Regions from separate parts of the Bacillus mojavensis genome, predicted to be linked through region 2. Evidence: a T-box and tRNA genes for the amino acid it is inferred to sense, from the RefSeq annotation. Region 2 holds a T-box; the other regions hold tRNA genes.
What was found. The T-box of region 2 lies ahead of thrS (threonine--tRNA ligase). A T-box ahead of a tRNA ligase gene usually reads a tRNA of that ligase, here a tRNA-Thr.
Positions count from the first base shown of each region.

Region 1: it encodes a tRNA-Thr, which carries the amino acid that the T-box ahead of thrS (threonine--tRNA ligase) is inferred to sense. The anticodon was not compared.
Region 3: it encodes a tRNA-Thr, which carries the amino acid that the T-box ahead of thrS (threonine--tRNA ligase) is inferred to sense. The anticodon was not compared.

Region 1 covers NZ_CP051464.1:159,150-168,839, reverse strand. Annotated here, with positions in the region: rRNA gene HC660_RS00990 (23S ribosomal RNA) at 1-719, opposite strand, end outside; rRNA gene HC660_RS00985 (16S ribosomal RNA) at 889-2,438, opposite strand; tRNA gene HC660_RS00980 (tRNA-Ala) at 2,613-2,688, opposite strand; tRNA gene HC660_RS00975 (tRNA-Pro) at 2,696-2,772, opposite strand; tRNA gene HC660_RS00970 (tRNA-Arg) at 2,796-2,872, opposite strand; tRNA gene HC660_RS00965 (tRNA-Gly) at 2,910-2,984, opposite strand; tRNA gene HC660_RS00960 (tRNA-Thr) at 3,050-3,122, opposite strand; tRNA gene HC660_RS00955 (tRNA-Asn) at 3,125-3,199, opposite strand; rRNA gene rrf (5S ribosomal RNA) at 3,245-3,360, opposite strand; rRNA gene HC660_RS00945 (23S ribosomal RNA) at 3,414-6,341, opposite strand; rRNA gene HC660_RS00940 (16S ribosomal RNA) at 6,511-8,060, opposite strand; gene pdaB (polysaccharide deacetylase family sporulation protein PdaB) at 8,412-9,176, shown strand; gene kbaA (KinB-signaling pathway activation protein) at 9,178-9,690, opposite strand, start outside.
Region 2 covers NZ_CP051464.1:3,665,377-3,675,066, reverse strand. Annotated here, with positions in the region: gene HC660_RS19095 (HD domain-containing protein) at 1-1,047, shown strand, start outside; gene HC660_RS19090 (YwgA family protein) at 1,084-1,584, shown strand; gene HC660_RS19085 (Rrf2 family transcriptional regulator) at 1,696-2,169, shown strand; gene HC660_RS19080 (MFS transporter) at 2,166-3,563, shown strand; T-box leader at 3,616-3,840, shown strand; T-box leader at 3,872-4,097, shown strand; T-box leader at 4,130-4,354, shown strand; gene thrS (threonine--tRNA ligase) at 4,407-6,323, shown strand; gene HC660_RS19065 (MarR family transcriptional regulator) at 6,443-6,862, shown strand; gene HC660_RS19060 (2-hydroxymuconate tautomerase) at 6,905-7,093, opposite strand; gene HC660_RS19055 (site-2 protease family protein) at 7,203-7,862, shown strand; gene HC660_RS19050 (YwhD family protein) at 7,875-8,393, shown strand; gene HC660_RS19045 (hypothetical protein) at 8,546-8,968, shown strand; gene HC660_RS19040 (transglycosylase domain-containing protein) at 9,001-9,690, opposite strand, start outside.
Region 3 covers NZ_CP051464.1:91,286-100,975, forward strand. Annotated here, with positions in the region: rRNA gene HC660_RS00485 (16S ribosomal RNA) at 1-490, shown strand, start outside; rRNA gene HC660_RS00490 (23S ribosomal RNA) at 660-3,585, shown strand; rRNA gene rrf (5S ribosomal RNA) at 3,639-3,754, shown strand; tRNA gene HC660_RS00500 (tRNA-Val) at 3,777-3,852, shown strand; tRNA gene HC660_RS00505 (tRNA-Thr) at 3,856-3,931, shown strand; tRNA gene HC660_RS00510 (tRNA-Lys) at 3,969-4,044, shown strand; tRNA gene HC660_RS00515 (tRNA-Leu) at 4,052-4,134, shown strand; tRNA gene HC660_RS00520 (tRNA-Gly) at 4,175-4,249, shown strand; tRNA gene HC660_RS00525 (tRNA-Leu) at 4,264-4,349, shown strand; tRNA gene HC660_RS00530 (tRNA-Arg) at 4,359-4,435, shown strand; tRNA gene HC660_RS00535 (tRNA-Pro) at 4,459-4,535, shown strand; tRNA gene HC660_RS00540 (tRNA-Ala) at 4,543-4,618, shown strand; rRNA gene HC660_RS00545 (16S ribosomal RNA) at 4,794-6,343, shown strand; rRNA gene HC660_RS00550 (23S ribosomal RNA) at 6,513-9,439, shown strand; rRNA gene rrf (5S ribosomal RNA) at 9,493-9,608, shown strand.

The DNA.
Region 1 (9,690 bases), 520 kb from region 2:
GGTCTACGACCACGTACTCATGCGCCCTATTCAGACTCGCTTTCGCTGCGGCTCCGCATCTTCTGCTTAACCTTGCACGGGATCGTAACTCGCCGGTTCATTCTACAAAAGGCACGCCATCACCCGTTAACGGGCTCTGACTACTTGTAGGCACACGGTTTCAGGATCTCTTTCACTCCCCTTCCGGGGTGCTTTTCACCTTTCCCTCACGGTACTGGTTCACTATCGGTCACTAGGGAGTATTTAGCCTTGGGAGATGGTCCTCCCGGATTCCGACGGAATTTCACGTGTTCCGCCGTACTCAGGATCCACTCTGGAGAGAACGAAGTTTTGACTACAGGGCTGTTACCTTCTATGGCGGGCCTTTCCAGACCTCTTCATCTACCTCGTTCCTTTGTAACTCCGTATAGAGTGTCCTACAACCCCAAGAGGCAAGCCTCTTGGTTTGGGCTGTTCCCGTTTCGCTCGCCGCTACTCAGGGAATCGCATTTGCTTTCTCTTCCTCCGGGTACTTAGATGTTTCAGTTCCCCGGGTCTGCCTTCTCATATCCTATGAATTCAGATATGGATACCACTCCATTACGAGTGGTGGGTTTCCCCATTCGGAAATCTCCGGATCAAAGCTTGCTTACAGCTCCCCGAAGCATATCGGTGTTCGTCCCGTCCTTCATCGGCTCCTAGTGCCAAGGCATCCACCGTGCGCCCTTTCTAACTTAACCGTTAAAAAGAATCACTATGTGATATCTTGTGTTACTAATTGAATGTGATGTCTACTGTTATCTAGTTTTCAAAGAACACGTTTCGAAGGAATGATCCTTCAAAACTAAACAAGACAGGGAACGTTCTGTTTATAAGACCCAAGGTCTTATATTCCGTAAATATCCTTAGAAAGGAGGTGATCCAGCCGCACCTTCCGATACGGCTACCTTGTTACGACTTCACCCCAATCATCTGTCCCACCTTCGGCGGCTGGCTCCATAAAGGTTACCTCACCGACTTCGGGTGTTACAAACTCTCGTGGTGTGACGGGCGGTGTGTACAAGGCCCGGGAACGTATTCACCGCGGCATGCTGATCCGCGATTACTAGCGATTCCAGCTTCACGCAGTCGAGTTGCAGACTGCGATCCGAACTGAGAACAGATTTGTGGGATTGGCTTAACCTCGCGGTTTCGCTGCCCTTTGTTCTGTCCATTGTAGCACGTGTGTAGCCCAGGTCATAAGGGGCATGATGATTTGACGTCATCCCCACCTTCCTCCGGTTTGTCACCGGCAGTCACCTTAGAGTGCCCAACTGAATGCTGGCAACTAAGATCAAGGGTTGCGCTCGTTGCGGGACTTAACCCAACATCTCACGACACGAGCTGACGACAACCATGCACCACCTGTCACTCTGCCCCCGAAGGGGACGTCCTATCTCTAGGATTGTCAGAGGATGTCAAGACCTGGTAAGGTTCTTCGCGTTGCTTCGAATTAAACCACATGCTCCACCGCTTGTGCGGGCCCCCGTCAATTCCTTTGAGTTTCAGTCTTGCGACCGTACTCCCCAGGCGGAGTGCTTAATGCGTTAGCTGCAGCACTAAGGGGCGGAAACCCCCTAACACTTAGCACTCATCGTTTACGGCGTGGACTACCAGGGTATCTAATCCTGTTCGCTCCCCACGCTTTCGCTCCTCAGCGTCAGTTACAGACCAGAGAGTCGCCTTCGCCACTGGTGTTCCTCCACATCTCTACGCATTTCACCGCTACACGTGGAATTCCACTCTCCTCTTCTGCACTCAAGTTCCCCAGTTTCCAATGACCCTCCCCGGTTGAGCCGGGGGCTTTCACATCAGACTTAAGGAACCGCCTGCGAGCCCTTTACGCCCAATAATTCCGGACAACGCTTGCCACCTACGTATTACCGCGGCTGCTGGCACGTAGTTAGCCGTGGCTTTCTGGTTAGGTACCGTCAAGGTACCGCCCTATTCGAACGGTACTTGTTCTTCCCTAACAACAGAGCTTTACGATCCGAAAACCTTCATCACTCACGCGGCGTTGCTCCGTCAGACTTTCGTCCATTGCGGAAGATTCCCTACTGCTGCCTCCCGTAGGAGTCTGGGCCGTGTCTCAGTCCCAGTGTGGCCGATCACCCTCTCAGGTCGGCTACGCATCGTTGCCTTGGTGAGCCGTTACCTCACCAACTAGCTAATGCGCCGCGGGTCCATCTGTAAGTGGTAGCCGAAGCCACCTTTTATGTTTGAATCATGCGGTTCAAACAAGCATCCGGTATTAGCCCCGGTTTCCCGGAGTTATCCCAGTCTTACAGGCAGGTTACCCACGTGTTACTCACCCGTCCGCCGCTAACATCAGGGAGCAAGCTCCCATCTGTTCGCTCGACTTGCATGTATTAGGCACGCCGCCAGCGTTCGTCCTGAGCCAGGATCAAACTCTCCGATAAAGTAGTTTGACTGACTACGCACATTGCTGTGCGATTTATTTAAAGCTTGAATTAACAGGTACGTTTTGTCTTGTTTAGTTTTCAAAGATCATTTTGTTTATCACTTTGTTAAAGCAACTTTATTAGTATACAACGTCGCTTTCTCAAAGTCAACAACTTTTTTTGAATCTTTTTTGGTGGAGCCTAGCGGGATCGAACCGCTGACCTCCTGCGTGCAAAGCAGGCGCTCTCCCAGCTGAGCTAAGGCCCCATAAAAATGGTCGGGAAGACAGGATTCGAACCTGCGACCCCATGGTCCCAAACCATGTGCTCTACCAAGCTGAGCTACTTCCCGATTTCTCATATTAAAATAATATATGGCGCGCCCGAGAGGAGTCGAACCCCTAACCTTTTGATCCGTAGTCAAACGCTCTATCCAATTGAGCTACGGGCGCACTTTCACTTGTATCGAATCCCGTTGGGATGAAATAATGGAGCGGAAGACGGGATTCGAACCCGCGACCCCCACCTTGGCAAGGTGGTGTTCTACCACTGAACTACTTCCGCATATCGCAATAAAAAAAGCTTTCTCTTTTTTGAGAAACCTTGGTAAGAGTAATGCATTTAAATAAAGCTTCCAAGCGGGCTCGAACCGCTGACCTCTTCCTTACCATGGAAGTGCTCTACCTGCTGAGCTATGGAAGCAATGGCTCCGCAGGTAGGATTCGAACCTACGACCGATCGGTTAACAGCCGATAGCTCTACCACTGAGCTACTGCGGAATGATATAAGCTTCATAAACAAACATGGTAGAAATAGATAAAACTGCTTGGCGGCGTCCTACTCTCACAGGGGGAACCCCCCGACTACCATCGGCGCTGAAGAGCTTAACTTCCGTGTTCGGTATGGGAACGGGTGTGACCTCTTCGCTATCGCCACCAAACAATTGAGAGTGTTCTCTCAAAACTAGATAACAGGTGTGACATCATTAGAAATTAGGTTAAGTCCTCGATCGATTAGTATCTGTCAGCTCCATGTGTCGCCACACTTCCACCTCAGACCTATCAACCTGATCATCTTTCAGGGATCTTACTTCCTTGCGGAATGGGAAATCTCATCTTGAGGGGGGCTTCATGCTTAGATGCTTTCAGCACTTATCCCGTCCGCACATAGCTACCCAGCGATGCCCTTGGCAGAACAACTGGTACACCAGCGGTGCGTCCATCCCGGTCCTCTCGTACTAAGGACAGCTCCTCTCAAATTTCCTGCGCCCGCGACGGATAGGGACCGAACTGTCTCACGACGTTCTGAACCCAGCTCGCGTACCGCTTTAATGGGCGAACAGCCCAACCCTTGGGACCGACTACAGCCCCAGGATGCGATGAGCCGACATCGAGGTGCCAAACCTCCCCGTCGATGTGGACTCTTGGGGGAGATAAGCCTGTTATCCCCGGGGTAGCTTTTATCCGTTGAGCGATGGCCCTTCCATGCGGAACCACCGGATCACTAAGCCCGACTTTCGTCCCTGCTCGACTTGTAGGTCTCGCAGTCAAGCTCCCTTGTGCCTTTACACTCTGCGAATGATTTCCAACCATTCTGAGGGAACCTTTGGGCGCCTCCGTTACCTTTTAGGAGGCGACCGCCCCAGTCAAACTGCCCACCTGACACTGTCTCCCCGCCCGATAAGGGCGGCGGGTTAGAAGGTCAATACAGCCAGGGTAGTATCCCACCGATGCCTCCACCGAAGCTGGCGCTCCGGTTTCCAAGGCTCCTACCTATCCTGTACAAGCTGTACCAACATTCAATATCAGGCTGCAGTAAAGCTCCACGGGGTCTTTCCGTCCTGTCGCGGGTAACCTGCATCTTCACAGGTACTATAATTTCACCGAGTCTCTCGTTGAGACAGTGCCCAGATCGTTGCGCCTTTCGTGCGGGTCGGAACTTACCCGACAAGGAATTTCGCTACCTTAGGACCGTTATAGTTACGGCCGCCGTTTACTGGGGCTTCAATTCGCACCTTCGCTTACGCTAAGCGCTCCTCTTAACCTTCCAGCACCGGGCAGGCGTCAGCCCCTATACTTCGCCTTACGGCTTCGCAGAGACCTGTGTTTTTGCTAAACAGTCGCCTGGGCCTATTCACTGCGGCTCTCTCGGGCTTGCACCCTAACAGAGCACCCCTTCTCCCGAAGTTACGGGGTCATTTTGCCGAGTTCCTTAACGAGAGTTCTCTCGATCACCTTAGGATTCTCTCCTCGCCTACCTGTGTCGGTTTGCGGTACGGGCACCTCTCACCTCGCTAGAGGCTTTTCTTGGCAGTGTGGAATCAGGAACTTCGCTACTAAATTTCGCTCGCCATCACAGCTCAGCCTTATGGGAAACGGATTTGCCTATTTCCCAGCCTAACTGCTTGGACGCGGATATCCAATACCGCGCTTACCCTATCCTCCTGCGTCCCCCCATTGCTCAAATGGTGAGGAGGTGGTACAGGAATATCAACCTGTTGTCCATCGCCTACGCCTTTCGGCCTCGGCTTAGGTCCCGACTAACCCTGAGCGGACGAGCCTTCCTCAGGAAACCTTAGGCATTCGGTGGAGGGGATTCTCACCCCTCTTTCGCTACTCATACCGGCATTCTCACTTCTAAGCGCTCCACCAGTCCTTCCGGTCTGGCTTCACAGCCCTTAGAACGCTCTCCTACCACTGTTCGAAGAACAGTCCGCAGCTTCGGTGATACGTTTAGCCCCGGTACATTTTCGGCGCAGAGTCACTCGACCAGTGAGCTATTACGCACTCTTTAAATGGTGGCTGCTTCTAAGCCAACATCCTGGTTGTCTAAGCAACTCCACATCCTTTTCCACTTAACGTATACTTTGGGACCTTAGCTGGCGGTCTGGGCTGTTTCCCTTTCGACTACGGATCTTATCACTCGCAGTCTGACTCCCAAGGATAAGTCATTGGCATTCGGAGTTTGACTGAATTCGGTAACCCGGTAGGGGCCCCTAGTCCAATCAGTGCTCTACCTCCAAGACTCTTACCTTGAGGCTAGCCCTAAAGCTATTTCGGAGAGAACCAGCTATCTCCAGGTTCGATTGGCATTTCACCCCTACCCACACCTCATCCCCGCACTTTTCAACGTGCGTGGGTTCGGGCCTCCATTCAGTGTTACCTGAACTTCACCCTGGACATGGGTAGATCACCTGGTTTCGGGTCTACGACCACGTACTCATGCGCCCTATTCAGACTCGCTTTCGCTGCGGCTCCGCATCTTCTGCTTAACCTTGCACGGGATCGTAACTCGCCGGTTCATTCTACAAAAGGCACGCCATCACCCGTTAACGGGCTCTGACTACTTGTAGGCACACGGTTTCAGGATCTCTTTCACTCCCCTTCCGGGGTGCTTTTCACCTTTCCCTCACGGTACTGGTTCACTATCGGTCACTAGGGAGTATTTAGCCTTGGGAGATGGTCCTCCCGGATTCCGACGGAATTTCACGTGTTCCGCCGTACTCAGGATCCACTCTGGAGAGAACGAAGTTTTGACTACAGGGCTGTTACCTTCTATGGCGGGCCTTTCCAGACCTCTTCATCTACCTCGTTCCTTTGTAACTCCGTATAGAGTGTCCTACAACCCCAAGAGGCAAGCCTCTTGGTTTGGGCTGTTCCCGTTTCGCTCGCCGCTACTCAGGGAATCGCATTTGCTTTCTCTTCCTCCGGGTACTTAGATGTTTCAGTTCCCCGGGTCTGCCTTCTCATATCCTATGAATTCAGATATGGATACCACTCCATTACGAGTGGTGGGTTTCCCCATTCGGAAATCTCCGGATCAAAGCTTGCTTACAGCTCCCCGAAGCATATCGGTGTTCGTCCCGTCCTTCATCGGCTCCTAGTGCCAAGGCATCCACCGTGCGCCCTTTCTAACTTAACCGTTAAAAAGAATCACTATGTGATATCTTGTGTTACTAATTGAATGTGATGTCTACTGTTATCTAGTTTTCAAAGAACACGTTTCGAAGGAATGATCCTTCAAAACTAAACAAGACAGGGAACGTTCTGTTTATAAGACCCAAGGTCTTATATTCCGTAAATATCCTTAGAAAGGAGGTGATCCAGCCGCACCTTCCGATACGGCTACCTTGTTACGACTTCACCCCAATCATCTGTCCCACCTTCGGCGGCTGGCTCCATAAAGGTTACCTCACCGACTTCGGGTGTTACAAACTCTCGTGGTGTGACGGGCGGTGTGTACAAGGCCCGGGAACGTATTCACCGCGGCATGCTGATCCGCGATTACTAGCGATTCCAGCTTCACGCAGTCGAGTTGCAGACTGCGATCCGAACTGAGAACAGATTTGTGGGATTGGCTTAACCTCGCGGTTTTGCTGCCCTTTGTTCTGTCCATTGTAGCACGTGTGTAGCCCAGGTCATAAGGGGCATGATGATTTGACGTCATCCCCACCTTCCTCCGGTTTGTCACCGGCAGTCACCTTAGAGTGCCCAACTGAATGCTGGCAACTAAGATCAAGGGTTGCGCTCGTTGCGGGACTTAACCCAACATCTCACGACACGAGCTGACGACAACCATGCACCACCTGTCACTCTGCCCCCGAAGGGGACGTCCTATCTCTAGGATTGTCAGAGGATGTCAAGACCTGGTAAGGTTCTTCGCGTTGCTTCGAATTAAACCACATGCTCCACCGCTTGTGCGGGCCCCCGTCAATTCCTTTGAGTTTCAGTCTTGCGACCGTACTCCCCAGGCGGAGTGCTTAATGCGTTAGCTGCAGCACTAAGGGGCGGAAACCCCCTAACACTTAGCACTCATCGTTTACGGCGTGGACTACCAGGGTATCTAATCCTGTTCGCTCCCCACGCTTTCGCTCCTCAGCGTCAGTTACAGACCAGAGAGTCGCCTTCGCCACTGGTGTTCCTCCACATCTCTACGCATTTCACCGCTACACGTGGAATTCCACTCTCCTCTTCTGCACTCAAGTTCCCCAGTTTCCAATGACCCTCCCCGGTTGAGCCGGGGGCTTTCACATCAGACTTAAGGAACCGCCTGCGAGCCCTTTACGCCCAATAATTCCGGACAACGCTTGCCACCTACGTATTACCGCGGCTGCTGGCACGTAGTTAGCCGTGGCTTTCTGGTTAGGTACCGTCAAGGTACCGCCCTATTCGAACGGTACTTGTTCTTCCCTAACAACAGAGCTTTACGATCCGAAAACCTTCATCACTCACGCGGCGTTGCTCCGTCAGACTTTCGTCCATTGCGGAAGATTCCCTACTGCTGCCTCCCGTAGGAGTCTGGGCCGTGTCTCAGTCCCAGTGTGGCCGATCACCCTCTCAGGTCGGCTACGCATCGTTGCCTTGGTAAGCCGTTACCTCACCAACTAGCTAATGCGCCGCGGGTCCATCTGTAAGTGGTAGCCGAAGCCACCTTTTATGTTTGAACCATGCGGTTCAAACAAGCATCCGGTATTAGCCCCGGTTTCCCGGAGTTATCCCAGTCTTACAGGCAGGTTACCCACGTGTTACTCACCCGTCCGCCGCTAACATCAGGGAGCAAGCTCCCATCTGTCCGCTCGACTTGCATGTATTAGGCACGCCGCCAGCGTTCGTCCTGAGCCAGGATCAAACTCTCCGATAAAGTAGTTTGACTGACTACGCACATTGCTGTGCGATTTTATAATAAAACTTGAATTAACAGGTACGTTTTGTCTTGTTTAGTTTTCAAAGATCATCATGCTGCTTAACGAAGCAGCTTTATTACTATAACATTCAGCTTCTTTTAAGTCAACACCTTTTTTAAAAGGTTAATGAAGCTTTTATTTGTTGTCAGCTGTTCATCAGCGACGAATAATAATATAACATGGTTACTATTAAAAGGTCAATAACTAAATTAATCTGGTTTTAAAGAGACTTTTAACAGTTATATTCATTTGGCCAGGCACATAAGATGTAACACAAGAATGATGGACAAGATAAGGAGGCATCATCAGTGAATCACTTCTATGTGTGGCACATAAAACGCGTTAAACAATTGATTATTATACTTATCGCCGCATTTGCTGCAGCCAGCTTTTTTTATATTCAAAGAGCTGTGCCGCTCCCTGTGTTTTCGACTGACAGCGGACCGAAAGCCATTTATAAAGGAGAAACAGATTCAAAAGACATTGCTCTTACCTTTGATATCAGCTGGGGCGATAAAAAAGCCGAGCCTATTCTTAATACCCTGAAAGCCAACGGCATCAAAAACGCGACATTTTTTCTTTCCGCTTCTTGGGCCGAACGCCACCCGGACACGGTGGCTCGCATTGTAAAGGACGGCCATCAAATAGGGAGTATGGGTTATGCTTATAAAAACTATGCAAATCTAGAGGATAGTGAAATAAAAAAGGACATTAATCGTGCGCAGACCGCCTTTGAAAAATTAGGAATTAAAGACATACGGCTATTAAGACCTCCTACCGGTCAGTTCAATAAAAATGTCCTATCAATCGCAAAGCAGTACAACTATACAGTCGTTCACTATAGTGTGAATTCCCATGACTGGACGAATCCAGGTGTTGAAAAAATCGTCGATAATATAAACCGTCAAGTTTCAGGAGGAGACATTATTCTTTTACACGCCTCAGACTCAGCTAAACAAACAGAAGAAGCCCTGCCTGAGATTATCCATCATATAAGAGAAAAAGGGTTAAAAAATGTCAACGTGGGAGATCTCATAGCAAACACAGATGCTAAATCCGCCGAGGTAAAATAAATCATTTCGCTGCAAACTTCGGCAGCATCAGTAATTGAAAAGCATTACACGCCATTAACGGAAAGAGCATTAAGTAAAGCCAGTCCTCATCATTTACTCTGAGCGCAGGAAACCATTCCAATGCAGTAATCACAACCATTAAAAATAAAGATGACACAAACGTTTTCTTTGAGGACTGCTTTTGTTTTATATACGCGGTAAGCAAACCGAAGATCATTAAAAATAGCGGCAGCCAAGCATAGCCAGCCATTGATTCTCCGCTATCTCCAAAAAATAAAAACCGCACGTACATTAAATCAAAAGCGACAAACAGGATTAAAAACAGCTGCAGTAAATTCCATAAAGATGAAGATCTTAATATTTCGAGAGCAAACCGGTGGACTGTTAAAAACACGAAAAAGCCCATTTGACTGATGACACTAAAAATCATGCCGACACCGATAAACCAAAATAAAACAGAGAAAATCTGGCCCGCTTCAAAATTCAGAAACAGCTCCTTATACTCCCCCCATTT
Region 2 (9,690 bases):
TGGGATGACAGTGAGCGCGAACTCTGTTTGTCCGCGGCGCTGCTTCATGATCTCGGGCACGGGCCGTTCTCGCATTCATTTGAGAAAGTCTTTCATCTTGACCACGAAGATTTTACAAGAGATATCATTTTGGGAGACACAGAGGTTAACCAGGTGCTCAGAAAGGTGAGCCCGCGTTTCCCGCAGGATGTTGCTGAAGTCATTGCCAAAACATATAAAAACAAACAAGTGGTCAGCCTGATTTCGAGTCAGATTGACGCGGACCGCATGGATTATCTGCAGCGCGACGCTTACTATACAGGCGTCAGCTACGGCCATTTTGACATGGAGCGGATTCTCCGGGTAATGCGCCCGCGTGAGGATCAGATCGTCATTAAACAAAGCGGAATGCACGCTGTAGAAGACTATATCATGAGCCGCTACCAAATGTACTGGCAGGTCTATTTCCACCCAGTGACGAGAAGCGCGGAGGTTATTTTAACGAAGATTCTCCACAGAGCGAAGCAGCTCCATGATGAAGGTTATGTGTTCACTCATGCTCCGGTTCATTTTTATTCTATTTTTGAAGGGAAACTGACGCTGGAGGATTATTTGAAGCTGGATGAATCTATTATTTTGTATTACTTCCAGGCCTGGGAGGATGAAGAAGACCCGATTTTATCCGATTTGTGCCGCAGATTCATTAACCGCCAGCTGTTCCAATACGTTGAATTTAATCCGAATGAAGAGATGTCGGCCTATTTTGAGCTGACCTCATTATTCAAAGAGGCTGGAATCGATCCGAGCTATTATTTGGTCGTGGATTCTTCTTCAGATCTGCCATACGACTTTTACCGTCCAGGAGAGGAAGAGGAGCGTTTGCCGATCCATCTCTTGACGCAAAACGGTCAAATTAAAGAGCTGTCCAGACAGTCGGCTATTGTGGAATCTATCTCCGGAAAGCGGCGGACGGATCATAAGCTGTACTATCCGAAGGACTTGATTTATGACGGCTCTGAACACCCGGAAGCGAAAATGAAAATCCGGCAGCTGCTGGGACTGACATAGAAATTGGTAAAGAAGGAAAAAGGAGATGTCGGGAATTTGTTGAAAGAACATGCAAAACTGATGAAGGTGTTCTCGGATTCTGGAGAAATCATCGGGCGAAAGAAGCTGCAAAAAATGATTTATATTGCGAAGAAAATGCAGTTTCCTTTCTATGAGAAATATGATTTTCATTTTTACGGGCCGTATTCGGAGGAACTGACGCTCCAAATTGAAGAGCTGTGCAACCTTGGATTCCTGCATGAGGTAAAGGAAAAAAAGGGCGGCTACTTTCAATACCGTTATTCGCTGACAGAGACGGGCTCCGCGTTTTTAGACCACGCCGATCTTGATATGCCTGATATCAAGCGCTATATTGACAGTGTAAACAGCCGTTCATCACGGTTTTTAGAGCTGGTCTCCACGATTCTATACTTTGACGGGCTTGAGGCTGAGGAAAAGAAAGAAAAAGTATTTACAATCAAAAGCAAGCAAAAGTATACCAATGAAGAATATGACGAAGCGCTTCAATACATAGAAGAGCTGAAGCAGATGTGTTAACCATACCAAGCAAAAGAAACGAAACGTTTCTTTTGCTTTTTTTATTGACAAATCCTGCTAATGGATCTATTGTGGATAATAGTTATCCATAATGAACCAGGAGTGAGCATAATGAAAATGAAATCGGGAATGGAGCAGGGAGTTTCTGTACTGCTGTTACTGTCACGGCTGCCCGTGCAGGCCTCTTTAACATCAGAGGCGATCAGCCAGCGCTTGCACATGTCTCCGTCTTATCTGAAAAAGCTGATGAGAACTTTGGTGCAGGCTGGTTTGGCAGAATCTATACCAGGAACGAAGGGTGGCTTTACGATAACGAAGCCTTTGACGGAGATTACCCTCTATGATGTCTATCAAGCTGTTGAAGGAAGAGGTTCCATGTATCAAGGGAAAGGTCTTTTGCCATCGGTATTTGAGAGCGGAGATCCCTGTGTGCTGGAAACGGTAATGGGGGAGATTGAGCATAAATGGGCTTCGCTCATGAAGGAAGAAACCTTGCAGGGTGTCATGAACAGAATCGGGGAGCTTTATGACCTCAAAAAAATCGATGATTGGGTACATCATCAGCTGAAAGGGCAATGGCAATGAAAAACAGCGGGCCTTTACATCAATCAGGATCAACAGGCATCTCAGTGTTAATCGTGCTCGCTCTCGGTTTTCTCATGGCTACGCTTGATGTGACTGTGGTGAATGTTGCTATTGCTGATATGAAAAACGCTCTTTCCCTTTCACTTTCAGGTGTGACGTGGGTTGTAGACGGGTACATGCTTACATTTGCTTCGCTTCTGCTTGCCGGCGGCGCGATGGCTGATCGTTACGGCTCAAAGACGATTTATATACTGGGTTTGGCCGTTTTTGTTCTTGCCTCTTGTCTATGCGCTGTAGCAGCAAATGGCCAAATGCTGATCGCAGGCCGTCTATTGCAGGGACTTGGCGCGGCTTTGTTTATGCCGAGTTCACTCAGCCTTTTGGCTGCCTCTTACCCTGATGAACGGGTGCGGGCCAAAATGTTTGGCTTGTGGGCCGCTCTCGTCTCCGCCGCCTCCGGACTGGGGCCTTTTATCGGCGGTGTTCTGGTGAATGCGGCAGGGTGGCAGAGTATTTTTCTGATCAATGTGCCGTTAGGGGTTGCGGCGCTTATTTGTGCCTATCGAACGCTCAGCAGTTTCCCGGGAAAAGGCAGCCGGGTGAATATCACAGGGCATCTGCTTGGAATGGCGGCTCTCGGATTTCTTTCATTTGCGCTGATACAGGGCGCTTCAATAGGCTGGAGTTCGCCTTCCATTCTCGGTGCTTTCGCAGCGGCCGTTTTGGCGTTTGTGCTTTTTATTCTGAGAGAGATTTTTTCGGCAACATCTATTCTGCCTGCGTCATTATATAAAAACGGACGATTCTCGGCAACGCAGTTCGTTGGGTTTTTGCTGAATTTTGCTCTTTTCGGCGGCATGTTTATGCTCAGTCTATTTTTGCAGGAAGCGAGAGGCGCAAGTTCCTTTTTAGCGGGAGTCGAACTATTGCCGATGATGGCTGTCTTTGTGGTCGGAAATCTGCTGTTTGCCCGGCTGGCGAACCGTTTTGAAGCGGGGCTTCTTATGTTTGTTTCAATGGCTGTCAGCTGCATCATGGCTTTGCTGTTATTTGTCATGGTTTCTCCGGATTTGCCTTACTGGCAGCTTGCGGTTCTGACATCTGCCATGAATCTTGGTGTTGGCATTACGGTTCCTGCCATGACGGCTGTGATTATGAAGACTGCGGGACAGGAGCATGCAAATATCGCAGGAGCAGCTTTAAATGCCAACCGGCAAATCGGGGCATTGGTTGGCGTGGCGGTTTCCGGAATGGTCATTCATCTGTCCGCCACTTGGTACGCCGGAGCTGGATTTACGTTTTTGATGATGGGCGCCGCATACAGTCTTGCCGCATTCCTTGTGTGGCGGTTTCTGACTTTTCATAAAGAAACGTCAGCTTCTGCATCATCTTAAAATCATCCATTGTCTTTTCAAGGAATTTATAGTAAGATATATGAAATTATTGAAACAGGCACTGATAAGGACATGAGATGCTTTTTACGGTTTCTAGAGAGGGAAGGACCAGCTGAAATCTTCCTAACGCAGAGAAAGCAGCTTACCGCCTTTGAGCCGTATCGGGGAAATCAAGTATCTGATACCGTCATGCTGCGTTACAGCACCGAGCCGACGAACATGTATGTTTGTTGGGAATTTGGGTGGAACCACGAATATTAACACATTCGTCCCTTGCGAGGGATGGATGTGTTTTTTTATATGAGTCAATAAATGCGATGAAAAGGACATGAATGATATTTACGGTTTTCAGAGAGGGAAGAAAAGGTGCGAGCTTCCCAGCTTAGGAATATCATTTACCGCCTTGGAGCAGCGTTGGGGAACAGTCAGTATCCAATGCCGTTTATGCTGCGTTACAGCACCGAGCCGATGAACATGAACGTTCGTTGGGAACTTGGGTGGAACCACGGGTTTAATCACACACTCGTCCCTTACAGAGGGACGGGTGTGTTTTTTTATATAAATATAGAAATGCGATGAAAAGGACATGAATGATATTTACGGTTTTCAGAGAGGGAAGGAAAGGTGCGAGCTTCCCAGCTTAGGGATATCATTTACCGCCTTGGAGCAGCATTGGGGAACAATCAGTATCCAATGCCGTTGATGCTGCGTTATAGCACCGAGCCGATGAACATAAATGTTCGTTGGGAACTTGGGTGGAACCACGGGTTAATTACACACTCGTCCCTTACAGAGGGACGGGTGTGTTTTTTTATATACAATAATTAATAAGGAGTGTTTGAAATGAGTAAACATGTGAGTATTCAGCTTCCGGACGGACAGGTAAAGGAATATCCGAAAGGCACTACAGTCAAAGAGGCGGCTGCGTCCATCAGCTCCAGTCTGGAAAAGAAAGCAGCAGCGGGACAGGTTAATGACCGGCTCGTTGATGTCAGCTTTAAGCTGGAGGAAGATGCTGAGCTTTCAATTATCACACTGGATTCTCCAGAAGGCTTACAGGTGCTTCGCCATACATCAGCGCATGTGCTGGCTCAGGCAGTGAAACGGCTGTACGGCGAAGTGTCCTTGGGAATAGGGCCTGTCATTGAAGACGGATTTTATTATGATATGAAGCTTGATCGGAGTCTGACTTCCGGAGATGTAGAGGCCATCGAAAAAGAGATGAAGCATATTATAAACGAAAATATGAATATCAAGCGAGTAGAGGTTTCTTACGAGGAGGCTGAAGCGCTTTTTGCAGAAAAAGGCGAGCCGTTTAAGCTGGAAATTTTGAAAGACATTCCGCGCGGCGAGAACATTACGCTGTATCAGCAGGGAGAATTTGTTGACCTGTGCCGCGGGCCGCATCTTCCTTCAACAGGAATGATCAAGGCGTTCAAATTAACACGGGTGTCAGGTGCTTATTGGCGAGGAGACAGCCAAAATGAAGTCCTTCAGCGGGTGTACGGTGTTGCGTTTCAAAAGAAAAAAGATCTTGAGGCGCATCTGCATATGCTGGAAGAAGCAGCGAAACGGGATCACCGCAAGCTGGGAAAACAATTAGAGCTGTTTATGTTCTCGGAAGAAGCGCCGGGAATGCCGTTTTATTTGCCAAAAGGGCAGATTGTCCGCAATGAGCTGGAACGCTTTTCGCGTGAGCTGCAAACAAATGCCGGCTACGCCGAGGTGCGTACGCCGTTTATGATGAATCAGCGGTTATGGGAGCAGTCGGGGCACTGGGACCACTATCGCGACAATATGTATTTTTCAGAAGTAGATGATACTGCATTTGCAATGAAGCCAATGAATTGCCCTGGCCATATGCTCATCTTTAAAAACAGCCTGTACTCTTATCGGGATCTGCCGATTCGTATGGCGGAGTTCGGCCAGGTGCACCGCCATGAATACAGCGGTGCTCTAAACGGAATGCTCCGCGTCCGGACGTTCTGCCAGGATGACGCACATATCTTTGTTCGGGAAGATCAAATCGAGAGTGAAATCAAAGAAGCCATTCGGCTGATTGACGAGGTATACCGCACATTCGGTTTCGAGTATACGGTTGAACTTTCCACTCGCCCTGAGGATTCATCAGGTGAAGACAGCGTGTGGGAAATGTCTGAAAACGCCTTGAAACACGTCCTGGAGGACCTGGGTCTTCCTTATGAAGTAAACGCAGGGGATGGAGCGTTTTACGGAGCGAAAATCGATTTTCATATTAAAGACGCTCTGAAACGGAGCCACCAATGCGCCACAATCCAGCTTGATTTTCAAATGCCTGAAAAATTCGATTTAACATATATAAATGAGCACAATGAAAAGGTTCGTCCCGTCGTCATTCACAGGGCGGTATTCGGCTCAATTGACCGTTTCTTCGGCATTTTGATCGAGCATTTTGGCGGAGCTTTCCCAGTCTGGCTTGCGCCGACGCAGGTCCAAATTATACCGGTTTCTCACGTTCATATGGACTACTGCAAAAAAGTGCAGAGTGAGCTAAAGCGGCTCGGGATAAGGGCCAATATTGATGAACGCAATGAAAAGCTTGGCTACAAAATCAGAGAATCACAGATGCAGAAAATCCCGTACATGCTGGTGCTTGGGGATCAGGAAGTGAATGAAAAGGCGGTAAACGTCCGTCAGTTCGGACATCAGAAGAGTGAACAAGTTCCTTTTCAGGTATTTAAAGAGAATATTGTCAAACAGGTGAAAAATCGAAGCATGTAGGAGAAAAGTTGCGAATTCGCTGTTTGCTTTTTTGACTTTCCCTGTCTGGTATCAGTAAAATAATAAGTAAATCATATCGTTCGTATGTTATGAATGCATCTCGAAATGGGGAAATCTACATGGACCATGACAAACTGGAAGCAAATTTGCTGGATCACGCACTTACAAAATATTTGAAAAGCACGAAGCAATTAGATGAAGCCACCGTTCCAAAACACGTGAATAATGTAAGAGGATTTATTCTGCGGATCATATACAGACATGGGAGCTGCACCATAAAGGATATTCTGAAGGAGGTCACACTGTCTCCCTCTGCCACCACAACCGCTCTGAACCACTTAGAGCAGGAAGGGTTTATTGAGAGATCCAGAAATAACAATGACCGCCGCACCGTATGGATTACGCTTTCTGAATCGGGGCAGGCAGCGGCTCTTCAAATGATCCAAAACCGCCAGCAGCTGATTGACGGCATGTTTGAACGTTTAACTGCCGAAGAGAAGGCATCGTTTTTAGCCATTATTGAAAAAATGACGAAATAGAGATGAAAAAGCCGGCTTGCGAAGCGCCGGCTTTATAAAAGATTATTCCATATCGCTGAGGCGTTTGCCTGCGACCGCGTAATGGTCTTTTCTCATTTCTTCTATAAAGACAACAATTTTTTCTTCAGAGGCACCGGTCGTTTCTTTCACGGCTTCTGTTACTTTCTCAACTAGATTGCGTTTCTGCTCGTCTGTACGGCCTTCAAGCATTTTGACGGTTACGTATGGCATAGGTGTGAATCCTCCTTTATATCGTTTTCCTCTCTTTAGGAAAAGAGGCTTCTTATAGTATACTGAATAAAGTAAATTCTTGCATTTTCAGAAAGAGGGATCATTTCACTTGGACCGTTTTTTATATTATCCGTTGTCTCTAATGCCATATTTGGTCATTACTTTAATTGTTTCGTTTACAATGCATGAGCTCGCTCACGCCTATGTCGCATATAAATTTGGTGACAATACGGCGAAAAGAGAAGGAAGACTGACGCTGAATCCTATCAAACACCTTGATCCGTTCGGAACCATTTTGATCCTGGTGGCCGGCTTTGGATGGGCTCGCCCTGTTCCCGTCAATCGCCGTTTCTTTAAGAAACCTCGTTTGGCCGGCGTACTCGTATCCATTGCCGGGCCGATCAGTAACCTGATTCTTGCGTTTATCGGTTTCTCTTTGTTAGTGTTGATGCATGCTTACGGAATGGAATTGCTTGCGGCATTCAGTACAGGACTGGATCAGTTCTTTTCAATCTGGATACAGCTGAACCTCGTTCTGTTTTTATTTAATCTGCTGCCGCTGCCGCCGCTCGATGGCTATCGTATTATTGAAGATCTCGTCCCGCCGGGGGCGCGTGCCAAGATGACGCAAGCGGAAAGCTACGGCTTTATCGTCTTTTTGGTACTGTTTGTGACACCGCTCGGATCCTACGTGCTTTGGCCGCTGCTAAATGCCGGAAGAGATCGGATTTTACAGCTGTTTTCAGCGATATTTCAACCGCTTTTGTAGGAGGTAGAACTCATGGAAGAAAAAAAGAAAAAATCAATCGGGTTTAATATTATCAAAAGTGATCCGACAGACGGACACGGCGGATTTGGCGTAGGGGCACTCAGCCTTGATAACATTTCCCCTGTATTCGTCGATGTAGAGGAAAAAGAAGCGTTCGTTGACATCGGCGCGATGCACGCCCGCAGCGTCGTTGAAAAAGGAATTAAATTTCTGCCTAATAAAGAAGAAGTTCCAAACGGCAAACCATACTGGCTGGTATGGGTGACGATTGACAGAAGAGAAGAGGGCCCTTATTACGCAGGGGTAACAGCCTGTGAAATGACGGTCGACAGAAGCATCAGAAGAGGCTACAAATCGCTGCCGGAGCATGTGAATCTGATGGATAAATCGATGAAACGGAACATTATCATTGATCAAATGGATGACAGCTCGAAGCGAGTGCTTGGCGAATTTCTGAAAAACCATGACCAAGGCCTGTGGGAACGCTCTTCTGATGAATTGAAAAAAGGACTGCTTCCAGAAGAAAATTAATTTGTGAACTTTCTGTGAACTTTTAGAAAATTTGAATTATTTTCTGTGAACATTGAGTAAACTGGTGATACAGAAATAGGACATGGAAAATCCCGAGCCGAACCAAGACTCGGGGTTTTTCATTTTTTTTTGGCAGATAGGAGAGAGATATCATGTTTCAAACCATGAGGATTGGTGATTGGGACATTGAAGCGGACGTGGAGGAAACGAGAAGGCAGTATGCAAAAGATATTGAGGATATGTGCGAATGTCTTCTTTGTGAAAATGACCGGGAAGTAATGAAAACACTGCCGCGTGAGAAGGCGCAAATGTTTGAGGATTTTGGTCTTCAGCCGTCTGTTTGTACCGATATTAATGAATTTGGACAGGAGGGTGACCGTCATCTTTATGTGGCCAGCTATTTTGTTGTCGGACGTATTATAGAAGGGAAAAAAGAATGGGATCCGGACCGTAACTGGTATATATCATTTGAAGTGCCGAGAGATGACCACTTTATCCCCGAAGGATTCCCGAAACCGGTTCTCCAGCTTGACTGCGTGACGCTGCTCCCATGGATAATCGAAGAACCATATTAAATAACCCGGCATTTAAGCAGCCGGGTTATTTTTTATTGATTCCGTCCCAGCCATTTGTCCCACCACTTTTTCGGGGAGGCGGGCTTTTCCTTGACTGGATGCTGGTCTTTTGTTTGTTTGACAGGCTCTGAACCGTAGCACACATTCGCTGGCTCTGTGCCTTTCACAAAATACGTGTAATGCTTGGCTGCGCAGCCGGGGCCGGAGGAGTAGCCTGTTGCCGGATCGATGTAGACGCCGGTCACGCCTTTTGGCGGTTTAAAGGCTGTTTCGGGTTCTCCTTTGAGCGCATCCTCCATAAACTCCGCCCAAATGGTTTTGGCATAGTTTTTTTCTTCGACTGAGTCGATGGTGCTGTTTTTGTCATAGCCCGTCCACACACCCGCAGCCAGCTTCGGATTGAAGCCGATCATCCAGCTGTCCGCGCTTGTTGTGCCTGATTTTCCCGCATAGGTTCTAGTCAGGCGGTCCGTGATTGTCCGTCCTGTCACGGATGTATAGCCGTTTAAATCGGTATCAAACATGCCTGTCATCATGTTAGCGGTCACAAAGGCAGCTTTTTCATCAAGCACTTGTTTATGCTGATTCGGGCTTTCGTACAGTACATGGCCGGCCGCATCAGTTACCCTCGTGATAAAGGTTGGTTCAATTTGCTTCCCGCCATTTGCAAGCATAGCGTAAGCATTGACCATCTCAATCGGGCGCACCGGTTCCGTGCCGAG
Region 3 (9,690 bases), 460 kb from region 2:
GCATGGTTGTCGTCAGCTCGTGTCGTGAGATGTTGGGTTAAGTCCCGCAACGAGCGCAACCCTTGATCTTAGTTGCCAGCATTCAGTTGGGCACTCTAAGGTGACTGCCGGTGACAAACCGGAGGAAGGTGGGGATGACGTCAAATCATCATGCCCCTTATGACCTGGGCTACACACGTGCTACAATGGACAGAACAAAGGGCAGCAAAACCGCGAGGTTAAGCCAATCCCACAAATCTGTTCTCAGTTCGGATCGCAGTCTGCAACTCGACTGCGTGAAGCTGGAATCGCTAGTAATCGCGGATCAGCATGCCGCGGTGAATACGTTCCCGGGCCTTGTACACACCGCCCGTCACACCACGAGAGTTTGTAACACCCGAAGTCGGTGAGGTAACCTTTATGGAGCCAGCCGCCGAAGGTGGGACAGATGATTGGGGTGAAGTCGTAACAAGGTAGCCGTATCGGAAGGTGCGGCTGGATCACCTCCTTTCTAAGGATATTTACGGAATATAAGACCTTGGGTCTTATAAACAGAACGTTCCCTGTCTTGTTTAGTTTTGAAGGATCATTCCTTCGAAACGTGTTCTTTGAAAACTAGATAACAGTAGACATCACATTCAATTAGTAATACAAGATATCACATAGTGATTCTTTTTAACGGTTAAGTTAGAAAGGGCGCACGGTGGATGCCTTGGCACTAGGAGCCGATGAAGGACGGGACGAACACCGATATGCTTCGGGGAGCTGTAAGCAAGCTTTGATCCGGAGATTTCCGAATGGGGAAACCCACCACTCGTAATGGAGTGGTATCCATATCTGAATTCATAGGATATGAGAAGGCAGACCCGGGGAACTGAAACATCTAAGTACCCGGAGGAAGAGAAAGCAAATGCGATTCCCTGAGTAGCGGCGAGCGAAACGGGATTAGCCCAAACCAAGAGGCTTGCCTCTTGGGGTTGTAGGACACTCTATACGGAGTTACAAAGGAACGAGGTAGATGAAGAGGTCTGGAAAGGCCCGCCATAGAAGGTAACAGCCCTGTAGTCAAAACTTCGTTCTCTCCAGAGTGGATCCTGAGTACGGCGGAACACGTGAAATTCCGTCGGAATCCGGGAGGACCATCTCCCAAGGCTAAATACTCCCTAGTGACCGATAGTGAACCAGTACCGTGAGGGAAAGGTGAAAAGCACCCCGGAAGGGGAGTGAAAGAGATCCTGAAACCGTGTGCCTACAAGTAGTCAGAGCCCGTTAACGGGTGATGGCGTGCCTTTTGTAGAATGAACCGGCGAGTTACGATCCCGTGCAAGGTTAAGCAGAAGATGCGGAGCCGCAGCGAAAGCGAGTCTGAATAGGGCGCATGAGTACGTGGTCGTAGACCCGAAACCAGGTGATCTACCCATGTCCAGGGTGAAGTTCAGGTAACACTGAATGGAGGCCCGAACCCACGCACGTTGAAAAGTGCGGGGATGAGGTGTGGGTAGGGGTGAAATGCCAATCGAACCTGGAGATAGCTGGTTCTCTCCGAAATAGCTTTAGGGCTAGCCTCAAGGTAAGAGTCTTGGAGGTAGAGCACTGATTGGACTAGGGGCCCCTACCGGGTTACCGAATTCAGTCAAACTCCGAATGCCAATGACTTATCCTTGGGAGTCAGACTGCGAGTGATAAGATCCGTAGTCGAAAGGGAAACAGCCCAGACCGCCAGCTAAGGTCCCAAAGTATACGTTAAGTGGAAAAGGATGTGGAGTTGCTTAGACAACCAGGATGTTGGCTTAGAAGCAGCCACCATTTAAAGAGTGCGTAATAGCTCACTGGTCGAGTGACTCTGCGCCGAAAATGTACCGGGGCTAAACGTATCACCGAAGCTGCGGACTGTTCTTCGAACAGTGGTAGGAGAGCGTTCTAAGGGCTGTGAAGCCAGACCGGAAGGACTGGTGGAGCGCTTAGAAGTGAGAATGCCGGTATGAGTAGCGAAAGAGGGGTGAGAATCCCCTCCACCGAATGCCTAAGGTTTCCTGAGGAAGGCTCGTCCGCTCAGGGTTAGTCGGGACCTAAGCCGAGGCCGAAAGGCGTAGGCGATGGACAACAGGTTGATATTCCTGTACCACCTCCTCACCATTTGAGCAATGGGGGGACGCAGGAGGATAGGGTAAGCGCGGTATTGGATATCCGCGTCCAAGCAGTTAGGCTGGGAAATAGGCAAATCCGTTTCCCATAAGGCTGAGCTGTGATGGCGAGCGAAATTTAGTAGCGAAGTTCCTGATTCCACACTGCCAAGAAAAGCCTCTAGCGAGGTGAGAGGTGCCCGTACCGCAAACCGACACAGGTAGGCGAGGAGAGAATCCTAAGGTGATCGAGAGAACTCTCGTTAAGGAACTCGGCAAAATGACCCCGTAACTTCGGGAGAAGGGGTGCTCTGTTAGGGTGAAAGCCCGAGAGAGCCGCAGTGAATAGGCCCAGGCGACTGTTTAGCAAAAACACAGGTCTCTGCGAAGCCGTAAGGCGAAGTATAGGGGCTGACGCCTGCCCGGTGCTGGAAGGTTAAGAGGAGCGCTTAGCGTAAGCGAAGGTGCGAATTGAAGCCCCAGTAAACGGCGGCCGTAACTATAACGGTCCTAAGGTAGCGAAATTCCTTGTCGGGTAAGTTCCGACCCGCACGAAAGGCGCAACGATCTGGGCACTGTCTCAACGAGAGACTCGGTGAAATTATAGTACCTGTGAAGATGCAGGTTACCCGCGACAGGACGGAAAGACCCCGTGGAGCTTTACTGCAGCCTGATATTGAATGTTGGTACAGCTTGTACAGGATAGGTAGGAGCCTTGGAAACCGGAGCGCCAGCTTCGGTGGAGGCATCGGTGGGATACTACCCTGGCTGTATTGACCTTCTAACCCGCCGCCCTTATCGGGCGGGGAGACAGTGTCAGGTGGGCAGTTTGACTGGGGCGGTCGCCTCCTAAAAGGTAACGGAGGCGCCCAAAGGTTCCCTCAGAATGGTTGGAAATCATTCGCAGAGTGTAAAGGCACAAGGGAGCTTGACTGCGAGACCTACAAGTCGAGCAGGGACGAAAGTCGGGCTTAGTGATCCGGTGGTTCCGCATGGAAGGGCCATCGCTCAACGGATAAAAGCTACCCCGGGGATAACAGGCTTATCTCCCCAAGAGTCCACATCGACGGGGAGGTTTGGCACCTCGATGTCGGCTCATCGCATCCTGGGGCTGTAGTCGGTCCCAAGGGTTGGGCTGTTCGCCCATTAAAGCGGTACGCGAGCTGGGTTCAGAACGTCGTGAGACAGTTCGGTCCCTATCCGTCGCGGGCGCAGGAAATTTGAGAGGAGCTGTCCTTAGTACGAGAGGACCGGGATGGACGCACCGCTGGTGTACCAGTTGTTCTGCCAAGGGCATCGCTGGGTAGCTATGTGCGGACGGGATAAGTGCTGAAAGCATCTAAGCATGAAGCCCCCTCAAGATGAGATTTCCCATTCCGCAAGGAAGTAAGATCCCTGAAAGATGATCAGGTTGATAGGTCTGAGGTGGAAGTGTGGCGACACATGGAGCTGACAGATACTAATCGATCGAGGACTTAACCTAATTTCTAATGATGTCACACCTGTTATCTAGTTTTGAGAGAACACTCTCAATTGTTTGGTGGCGATAGCGAAGAGGTCACACCCGTTCCCATGCCGAACACGGAAGTTAAGCTCTTCAGCGCCGATGGTAGTCGGGGGTTTCCCCCTGTGAGAGTAGGACGCCGCCAAGCAATTGCACGTTAGTGCAATTATGGAGGATTAGCTCAGCTGGGAGAGCATCTGCCTTACAAGCAGAGGGTCGGCGGTTCGAGCCCGTCATCCTCCACCATTTGCCGGTGTAGCTCAATTGGTAGAGCAACTGACTTGTAATCAGTAGGTTGGGGGTTCAAGTCCTCTTGCCGGCACCACTTTTATATGATATAATATTCAAGTCTCTTGTAAGAAGAGCCATTAGCTCAGTTGGTAGAGCATCTGACTTTTAATCAGAGGGTCGAAGGTTCGAGTCCTTCATGGCTCACCATTTTTAAGCGGGTGTGGCGGAATTGGCAGACGCGCTAGACTTAGGATCTAGTGTCTTTATGACGTGGGGGTTCAAGTCCCTTCACCCGCATTATATAGGATGACAGTTATAAAAACTGGACATCCTGTCTGCGGAAGTAGTTCAGTGGTAGAACACCACCTTGCCAAGGTGGGGGTCGCGGGTTCGAATCCCGTCTTCCGCTCCAACTATACCATCCACGCCGGGGTGGTGGAATTGGCAGACACACAGGACTTAAAATCCTGCGGTAGGTGACTACCGTGCCGGTTCAAGTCCGGCCCTCGGCATTATCATTTGCGCCCGTAGCTCAATTGGATAGAGCGTTTGACTACGGATCAAAAGGTTAGGGGTTCGACTCCTCTCGGGCGCGCCATATATTATTTTAATATGAGGAATCGGGAAGTAGCTCAGCTTGGTAGAGCACATGGTTTGGGACCATGGGGTCGCAGGTTCGAATCCTGTCTTCCCGACCATTTTTATGGGGCCTTAGCTCAGCTGGGAGAGCGCCTGCTTTGCACGCAGGAGGTCAGCGGTTCGATCCCGCTAGGCTCCACCAAAAAAAGATTTAAAAAAAGTTGTTGACTTTGAGAAAGCGACGTTGTATACTAATAAAGTTGCTTTAACAAGGCGATAAACAAAATGATCTTTGAAAACTAAACAAGACAAAACGTACCTGTTAATTCAAGTTTTAAATAAATCGCACAGCGATGTGCGTAGTCAGTCAAACTACTTTATCGGAGAGTTTGATCCTGGCTCAGGACGAACGCTGGCGGCGTGCCTAATACATGCAAGTCGAGCGGACAGATGGGAGCTTGCTCCCTGATGTTAGCGGCGGACGGGTGAGTAACACGTGGGTAACCTGCCTGTAAGACTGGGATAACTCCGGGAAACCGGGGCTAATACCGGATGCTTGTTTGAACCGCATGGTTCAAACATAAAAGGTGGCTTCGGCTACCACTTACAGATGGACCCGCGGCGCATTAGCTAGTTGGTGAGGTAACGGCTCACCAAGGCAACGATGCGTAGCCGACCTGAGAGGGTGATCGGCCACACTGGGACTGAGACACGGCCCAGACTCCTACGGGAGGCAGCAGTAGGGAATCTTCCGCAATGGACGAAAGTCTGACGGAGCAACGCCGCGTGAGTGATGAAGGTTTTCGGATCGTAAAGCTCTGTTGTTAGGGAAGAACAAGTACCGTTCGAATAGGGCGGTACCTTGACGGTACCTAACCAGAAAGCCACGGCTAACTACGTGCCAGCAGCCGCGGTAATACGTAGGTGGCAAGCGTTGTCCGGAATTATTGGGCGTAAAGGGCTCGCAGGCGGTTCCTTAAGTCTGATGTGAAAGCCCCCGGCTCAACCGGGGAGGGTCATTGGAAACTGGGGAACTTGAGTGCAGAAGAGGAGAGTGGAATTCCACGTGTAGCGGTGAAATGCGTAGAGATGTGGAGGAACACCAGTGGCGAAGGCGACTCTCTGGTCTGTAACTGACGCTGAGGAGCGAAAGCGTGGGGAGCGAACAGGATTAGATACCCTGGTAGTCCACGCCGTAAACGATGAGTGCTAAGTGTTAGGGGGTTTCCGCCCCTTAGTGCTGCAGCTAACGCATTAAGCACTCCGCCTGGGGAGTACGGTCGCAAGACTGAAACTCAAAGGAATTGACGGGGGCCCGCACAAGCGGTGGAGCATGTGGTTTAATTCGAAGCAACGCGAAGAACCTTACCAGGTCTTGACATCCTCTGACAATCCTAGAGATAGGACGTCCCCTTCGGGGGCAGAGTGACAGGTGGTGCATGGTTGTCGTCAGCTCGTGTCGTGAGATGTTGGGTTAAGTCCCGCAACGAGCGCAACCCTTGATCTTAGTTGCCAGCATTCAGTTGGGCACTCTAAGGTGACTGCCGGTGACAAACCGGAGGAAGGTGGGGATGACGTCAAATCATCATGCCCCTTATGACCTGGGCTACACACGTGCTACAATGGACAGAACAAAGGGCAGCAAAACCGCGAGGTTAAGCCAATCCCACAAATCTGTTCTCAGTTCGGATCGCAGTCTGCAACTCGACTGCGTGAAGCTGGAATCGCTAGTAATCGCGGATCAGCATGCCGCGGTGAATACGTTCCCGGGCCTTGTACACACCGCCCGTCACACCACGAGAGTTTGTAACACCCGAAGTCGGTGAGGTAACCTTTATGGAGCCAGCCGCCGAAGGTGGGACAGATGATTGGGGTGAAGTCGTAACAAGGTAGCCGTATCGGAAGGTGCGGCTGGATCACCTCCTTTCTAAGGATATTTACGGAATATAAGACCTTGGGTCTTATAAACAGAACGTTCCCTGTCTTGTTTAGTTTTGAAGGATCATTCCTTCGAAACGTGTTCTTTGAAAACTAGATAACAGTAGACATCACATTCAATTAGTAATACAAGATATCACATAGTGATTCTTTTTAACGGTTAAGTTAGAAAGGGCGCACGGTGGATGCCTTGGCACTAGGAGCCGATGAAGGACGGGACGAACACCGATATGCTTCGGGGAGCTGTAAGCAAGCTTTGATCCGGAGATTTCCGAATGGGGAAACCCACCACTCGTAATGGAGTGGTATCCATATCTGAATTCATAGGATATGAGAAGGCAGACCCGGGGAACTGAAACATCTAAGTACCCGGAGGAAGAGAAAGCAAATGCGATTCCCTGAGTAGCGGCGAGCGAAACGGGATTAGCCCAAACCAAGAGGCTTGCCTCTTGGGGTTGTAGGACACTCTATACGGAGTTACAAAGGAACGAGGTAGATGAAGAGGTCTGGAAAGGCCCGCCATAGAAGGTAACAGCCCTGTAGTCAAAACTTCGTTCTCTCCAGAGTGGATCCTGAGTACGGCGGAACACGTGAAATTCCGTCGGAATCCGGGAGGACCATCTCCCAAGGCTAAATACTCCCTAGTGACCGATAGTGAACCAGTACCGTGAGGGAAAGGTGAAAAGCACCCCGGAAGGGGAGTGAAAGAGATCCTGAAACCGTGTGCCTACAAGTAGTCAGAGCCCGTTAACGGGTGATGGCGTGCCTTTTGTAGAATGAACCGGCGAGTTACGATCCCGTGCAAGGTTAAGCAGAAGATGCGGAGCCGCAGCGAAAGCGAGTCTGAATAGGGCGCATGAGTACGTGGTCGTAGACCCGAAACCAGGTGATCTACCCATGTCCAGGGTGAAGTTCAGGTAACACTGAATGGAGGCCCGAACCCACGCACGTTGAAAAGTGCGGGGATGAGGTGTGGGTAGGGGTGAAATGCCAATCGAACCTGGAGATAGCTGGTTCTCTCCGAAATAGCTTTAGGGCTAGCCTCAAGGTAAGAGTCTTGGAGGTAGAGCACTGATTGGACTAGGGGCCCCTACCGGGTTACCGAATTCAGTCAAACTCCGAATGCCAATGACTTATCCTTGGGAGTCAGACTGCGAGTGATAAGATCCGTAGTCGAAAGGGAAACAGCCCAGACCGCCAGCTAAGGTCCCAAAGTATACGTTAAGTGGAAAAGGATGTGGAGTTGCTTAGACAACCAGGATGTTGGCTTAGAAGCAGCCACCATTTAAAGAGTGCGTAATAGCTCACTGGTCGAGTGACTCTGCGCCGAAAATGTACCGGGGCTAAACGTATCACCGAAGCTGCGGACTGTTCTTCGAACAGTGGTAGGAGAGCGTTCTAAGGGCTGTGAAGCCAGACCGGAAGGACTGGTGGAGCGCTTAGAAGTGAGAATGCCGGTATGAGTAGCGAAAGAGGGGTGAGAATCCCCTCCACCGAATGCCTAAGGTTTCCTGAGGAAGGCTCGTCCGCTCAGGGTTAGTCGGGACCTAAGCCGAGGCCGAAAGGCGTAGGCGATGGACAACAGGTTGATATTCCTGTACCACCTCCTCACCATTTGAGCAATGGGGGGACGCAGGAGGATAGGGTAAGCGCGGTATTGGATATCCGCGTCCAAGCAGTTAGGCTGGGAAATAGGCAAATCCGTTTCCCATAAGGCTGAGCTGTGATGGCGAGCGAAATTTAGTAGCGAAGTTCCTGATTCCACACTGCCAAGAAAAGCCTCTAGCGAGGTGAGAGGTGCCCGTACCGCAAACCGACACAGGTAGGCGAGGAGAGAATCCTAAGGTGATCGAGAGAACTCTCGTTAAGGAACTCGGCAAAATGACCCCGTAACTTCGGGAGAAGGGGTGCTCTGTTAGGGTGCAAGCCCGAGAGAGCCGCAGTGAATAGGCCCAGGCGACTGTTTAGCAAAAACACAGGTCTCTGCGAAGCCGTAAGGCGAAGTATAGGGGCTGACGCCTGCCCGGTGCTGGAAGGTTAAGAGGAGCGCTTAGCGTAAGCGAAGGTGCGAATTGAAGCCCCAGTAAACGGCGGCCGTAACTATAACGGTCCTAAGGTAGCGAAATTCCTTGTCGGGTAAGTTCCGACCCGCACGAAAGGCGCAACGATCTGGGCACTGTCTCAACGAGAGACTCGGTGAAATTATAGTACCTGTGAAGATGCAGGTTACCCGCGACAGGACGGAAAGACCCCGTGGAGCTTTACTGCAGCCTGATATTGAATGTTGGTACAGCTTGTACAGGATAGGTAGGAGCCTTGGAAACCGGAGCGCCAGCTTCGGTGGAGGCATCGGTGGGATACTACCCTGGCTGTATTGACCTTCTAACCCGCCGCCCTTATCGGGCGGGGAGACAGTGTCAGGTGGGCAGTTTGACTGGGGCGGTCGCCTCCTAAAAGGTAACGGAGGCGCCCAAAGGTTCCCTCAGAATGGTTGGAAATCATTCGCAGAGTGTAAAGGCACAAGGGAGCTTGACTGCGAGACCTACAAGTCGAGCAGGGACGAAAGTCGGGCTTAGTGATCCGGTGGTTCCGCATGGAAGGGCCATCGCTCAACGGATAAAAGCTACCCCGGGGATAACAGGCTTATCTCCCCCAAGAGTCCACATCGACGGGGAGGTTTGGCACCTCGATGTCGGCTCATCGCATCCTGGGGCTGTAGTCGGTCCCAAGGGTTGGGCTGTTCGCCCATTAAAGCGGTACGCGAGCTGGGTTCAGAACGTCGTGAGACAGTTCGGTCCCTATCCGTCGCGGGCGCAGGAAATTTGAGAGGAGCTGTCCTTAGTACGAGAGGACCGGGATGGACGCACCGCTGGTGTACCAGTTGTTCTGCCAAGGGCATCGCTGGGTAGCTATGTGCGGACGGGATAAGTGCTGAAAGCATCTAAGCATGAAGCCCCCTCAAGATGAGATTTCCCATTCCGCAAGGAAGTAAGATCCCTGAAAGATGATCAGGTTGATAGGTCTGAGGTGGAAGTGTGGCGACACATGGAGCTGACAGATACTAATCGATCGAGGACTTAACCTAATTTCTAATGATGTCACACCTGTTATCTAGTTTTGAGAGAACACTCTCAATTGTTTGGTGGCGATAGCGAAGAGGTCACACCCGTTCCCATGCCGAACACGGAAGTTAAGCTCTTCAGCGCCGATGGTAGTCGGGGGTTTCCCCCTGTGAGAGTAGGACGCCGCCAAGCAATTAATAAAAGGACAGCTCATATGAGCTGTCCTTTTTGCGTTCTCCTTTATTGGTATCATAAAATTTCATTTAGTTATATA